2 regions of the Arthrobacter sp. 3Tela_A genome follow, and region 1 is predicted to be linked to the other one. Evidence: riboswitches for the same ligand, from Rfam matches in the RefSeq annotation. Region 1 holds a riboswitch; the other holds the start of a gene.
The links. Region 1 has a riboswitch for cyclic di-AMP ahead of TVC13_RS11705 (NlpC/P60 family protein). Riboswitches for the same ligand answer to the same signal wherever they lie in the genome.

Region 1 (2,386 bases):
CAGGCGCAGGGCCGAATTGCCGGCCGCTGAACTGCGTCCACGCACCGCCAGCCGGCCAGCCGGCCGGCGCCGCGCCGAACCTGTCCACCGTCCACTGGGCGGCACGGCCCAAAAATTCGCCATCACGGCTGCCGCGTCAGGGTTGGTCCTGACCGTCGCAATGCCGACGACGGCGGCGGCTACGGACCCGGCCATGGCGCCGGAACCGGCAGCCGCACCGGCCCCGGTCTCCGCGGATCCCAATGTGGTCCTGGATTTTGACCGCGCCGCGCTTACCTCCAAGTTCGACCCCGATGCCAAGCTCCGCGGACTAAGCGTCGCAGGAACCGACGTGACCCCGGCTGCGGCCAAGGGCACTCTGGCGACCCCGCTGAAGTCCGAACTTATCCAGACCTCATCCTTCGGCTACCGGGTCAGCCCCATCACGGGCACGGCGGGGGAACTCCACACCGGCCAGGACTACGCTGCTGCCTGCGGCACCGAGGTAACGGCTGCGGCAGCCGGAACGGTCAAGTCTGCCGGCTGGCACGAGTACGGCGGCGGGAACCGTGTGGTGGTCGATCACGGCAACGGCGTGGAGACCACCTATAACCACCTGTCAGCGATCAGCGTGTCCGTCGGGGACACCGTGGAGCGTGGACACCTGGTTGGCGCCAGCGGGACCACGGGGGCCTCCACCGGCTGCCATCTGCACTTCGAGGTACTCGTAAACGGCAATCCTGTCGATCCCCTCGGCTGGTTGTGACCCCGGCAATACCCTTTCGTGACCTGAGCGTGACATTTCCTTGATGTTGTTATATTCTCGTCACCGTGCCTGATTCGCCAAAGATCAGGCACTCTCGAACAGCTCGCCGAGCTCTGCCACTGTCCGAGATCCGTTCGCAAAATCGCATGGCAGAGGCGGGGGAACCAATTTCGGGTTTCGCAAGAAGCCCTAGGGGTTAAGTTGCCGGACTTAGCAGTCCAGCAACCGGGTGACTCCCATCCGAATCCGACAGCTCACCTCGCAGGCGTTGGGAGAGGCAAATACTGTGTCATCAGTCAATTCCGGCCGCCGTCGTGCCGCCACCGCGCCGGTAAGCCCGCTTACCGCGCTGTCCAAAGCCGTTACCGCCAACGCAGGATCCGTCGGCCGCCAGGCTGCCGTGGTTGTCGCTGCTTCCGGCCTCGTCCTGGCCGCAGGCATGCCGGCCCAGGCAGCTCCGGTTTCAACCGACCGCCAGGCCCTTGAAGCCACCCCCCTCAACGTTGTGACCTCCAACGGAACCGTTACGGTCTCCGAGCAGGCACCTTTCGAACTTCCGGTCCAGCCGCTGGCCGGCTCGCTCTCCGGCGCTGAGACCCGCGCACAGATTGCAGCTGCTGAGCAGGCCGCGGCTGAAGAAGCCGCAGCTGCTGCTGCCGCTGCACAGCAGGAAGCCGTCGCCGCGCAGCAGGCTGCCGCTCCGGTTCAGGCCGCACCGGCCGCCGGCAACGTCAGCACCGCTTCCTCCACCCCCGCTCCCGCTGAGGCAAGCGCCAGCGGCGTCGCAGCCGGCCTGGTGGCCTCCGCCTACGCCCAGATCGGCGTGGCGCAGGACTGCACCGCCATGGTTGAGAATGCACTGCGCTCGGTCGGCAAGTCCGTGGGCGACCTGGCTCCCGGCCAGTTCTTCGCCTTCGGTGCTGTTGTTGGCAGCCCGCAGCCCGGCGACCTCGTCATCACCGGCGGCCACGTTGCGATCTACGTCGGCAACGGCCAGGTCATCAGCGGTGGCCTCAACGGCATGAACACCGGCCTGCACTCCCTGTCTGATCTTCCCGGCGCAAGCTTCGTCCGCGTCAGCTGACGCCCAGTTGCCAGAAACAACGGAGAAAACCCCCAATGACCACGTCAACTGAGCGTGCGCGCCACCGTGCGCCCGTACAGCGCAACAACTCCCTGTCCGCTCTTGCAGACGCTGTCAGCAGCGCCGGCAGCGTAGGACGCCAGGCTGCAGTTATTGCCGCCGCTTCCGGTCTGGTACTGAGCACGGGCGTAGCTGCTACCGCAGCCGGTCCGGAGACCTCACGCGATGTGCAGACCAGCAAGCTGGACCTGTCCTCCATTCCGCTTCAGGTCCCGGCGGACGCAATCGGTCCGGACCTGACGCTGACCCCGGTTCCGGGCGTGATTGTTGCTCCCGAGGTCGCAGAGGCCGCTGAGGTCACAGTCCAGTCCCAGGAAGTTACCGCTGGCCAGGAAACGGCTACGGCTCCCGCAGCCGCACCGGCAACGGCGCAGACGGCAGCTGCTCCGGCAGCACCGGCTCCGGCCGCCTCCGGTACGGCAGCGACGATCGCTGCTGCTGCCTACGCGCAGCTTGGTGTCATGCAGGACTGCACCATGCTGGTTACCAACGCGCTG
Region 2 (2,386 bases), on a different contig from region 1:
GCGCCGGTTGGTGAGGGAATTTCAGCGCCATGGGCAAACAGTATGCGGGCCGGCGCCAGTGATGCGATGCGTTCGAGGGACTCCTCGGCGCGCGAAGCATCCGAGGTGAAGGCCGCGGGGCTCCGGACAGCTTCGCCGTGATCCGTTGCGGCGGCGTCGCCGATAAAGAGTGTTCCGGTACCTTCATGGAAGATGCTGATGTGCCCCGGGGTGTGGCCCGGAGTAGCGAGGACCTGGAGGTCCTGCACGGAGTCACCTTCCTCCATGGCCCGCACTTTCCGCGGTGACCGGATGTCCGGTGAATCCGGACCGCCGGCATAGATGGACGCCAGCGGTGCCTGCTCGGCGATGGCAAACAGTGACCCGATGTGGTCCATATGCAGATGGGTCAGGACGATGTCCCGAACATCCGTGAAGGTGCCTCCAAGGGCTTCAACAGCGTCCGCAATGGCGTTAGCTGCGTCAGGCATTCCTGTGTCAATGACCACAATGCCGCCGGGTTGAGCCACGGCATAGCAGCGTACGTCCGAAATCACCGGTTCCGGGCCGGCAAGACCGGCTGGAATACTCATCTCGCGGACAACTTCCTCAATGGGCAGACGGGATGATCCGCTGCTTGATTCCTGGTCCACAACCGCTCTCCTTCGCCGGAATGCAGGGGTTTAAGCGTAGTCCTACTGCGGCGTCCGCGTCCCGGTGTAGCTCCAGAATTCTGCGTCGGGAGGCCAGGCCGCATACCTGCTGCCAGCGGGATGCGGATGTGGCACCCGGGGAAGAACTCGACAGCGTGCTGTTTACTAGCATGAGTGACCCAGCAAACACAACGGCAACACGGTGCCGTTACCGAATTGCAATCAAAAAGAGATTGCTGTTAGTGTCCTTGGCATGCCGCAGACCTGATGCGGCGCCCCGGGCTTGTTACCTAGCTCTGCCGCTTGGCCGGGGTCCCTTTTGCAATACGACGGCAGGGGCGGGGGAACCAATTTTTTGGGTCCTTTGAATCCTTGGGGTTAAGCCGACCGGATGAGACCGGCGGCCGGGTGACTCCCATCCGAACCCGACAGCTCACCTCGCAGGTATAGGGAGAGGTAATACCTTGTCTTCTAAGAATCGCGGACGTCATTGCGCAGAGTCCAGCATCTGGACCACCATCGCAAAAGCAGCACCCGGTAAGGCACGCACCGTCACCGGCACCGCAGCAGCGGTTGTAGCAGGCTCAGGCCTCATGTTCGGCATGGCAGCACCGGCCCAGGCCAGCGCAGTCATCAACGAGGCACCGGCACCCGCCGCGGCGGCAAGCGCCTTCGTTGCTCCGGCAGCCCAGCCCGCAGTTGCCCCCGTAGCCGAAACTCCGGCTCCGGCTGCAGCCGTAACCCACACCGTAGTTTCCGGTGACACCCTGAGCGAAATCTCCGCCGCCTACGGCGTGAGCCTGGACAGCGTCCTGGCCCTCAACGGCCTGTCGCTGGAATCCATCATCTACCCCGGTGACGTGATCACTGTTTCCGGTGAAGCCGCAGCAGCCGCGCCCGCTGCGGCAGCCCCGGCAGAGACCTACGTTCCGGCTGAAACCTACGTCGCTCCGGCCCCGGCCCCGGTCGCGGCTCCGGCCGCAGCCTCATACACCGATCCCGGTACGTACGCCGACTACAGCAGCAACATCACCACCCAGTCCGTCACCCCGGCACCTGCTGCAGCAGCTTCCGGCAGCGGCGCGATCATGCTGAGCTCCGCATACGCCCAGCTGGGCGCTGCACAGGACTGCACCATCCTCGTTGAGCAGGCACTCCGTGCGGCCGGCCACTCGGTTGGTGACCTTTCCCCGGCACAGCTGGCCGCCTACGGCACCCCGGTGTCCAACCCCCAGCCCGGTGACATGATCTACTACGCCAACGGCGGAGCAGGTGTCCCCCACATCGCCATCTACATCGGCGACGGCCAGGCCATCCACAGCGGAATGAACGGCAACCAGACCGTTATCGCCACTGCGAACCTCGGCTCCGGCCCCGTCTACTACCGCGCATAGTCCGCGTTGCTGCCCGACCGCCGGGGGGCGCGGCCCGGGGCAGGGTGCCTCTTCCGGATTCCGGGAGGGGCACCCTGCTTTAAGCGCCCCGCGGCGAACGTATCCGGGCCCTGCGGACAACCAGCTCCCACCCGGGCCGGGTACATCTGCCCCGAACGTGAAATAATGGAAACTGCCAGACTCGCGGCTGCCGGAACCTTCACCCATGTGCTGGTAACGTCTCCGCGCTTCCGTCACAGCGCTCAGCCGTTCCGGGCCTGCGGCGGGACGGACATCCCACAGTGTGCCCCGCCCATTCGGCCGCTAAGGATGCCGGGTCGGGAATCGACGCAGCCAGAGGTAAACACATTGACGTTTAAC

Region 2: linked by a shared signal. The riboswitch ahead of TVC13_RS10025 (LysM peptidoglycan-binding domain-containing protein) and the one ahead of TVC13_RS11705 (NlpC/P60 family protein) in region 1 are both predicted to bind cyclic di-AMP.

The regions. Positions count from the first base shown of each region.
Region 1 is NZ_JAXIOM010000037.1:21,021-23,406, reverse strand. Features, by position in the region: gene TVC13_RS11710 (M23 family metallopeptidase) at 1-745, shown strand, start outside; cyclic di-AMP (ydaO/yuaA leader) riboswitch at 871-1,027, shown strand; gene TVC13_RS11705 (NlpC/P60 family protein) at 1,032-1,829, shown strand; gene TVC13_RS11700 (NlpC/P60 family protein) at 1,865-2,386, shown strand, end outside.
Region 2 is NZ_JAXIOM010000029.1:533-2,918, reverse strand. Features, by position in the region: gene TVC13_RS10030 (MBL fold metallo-hydrolase) at 1-632, opposite strand, end outside; cyclic di-AMP (ydaO/yuaA leader) riboswitch at 928-1,093, shown strand; gene TVC13_RS10025 (LysM peptidoglycan-binding domain-containing protein) at 1,097-2,026, shown strand; gene TVC13_RS10020 (CarD family transcriptional regulator) at 2,192-2,386, shown strand, end outside.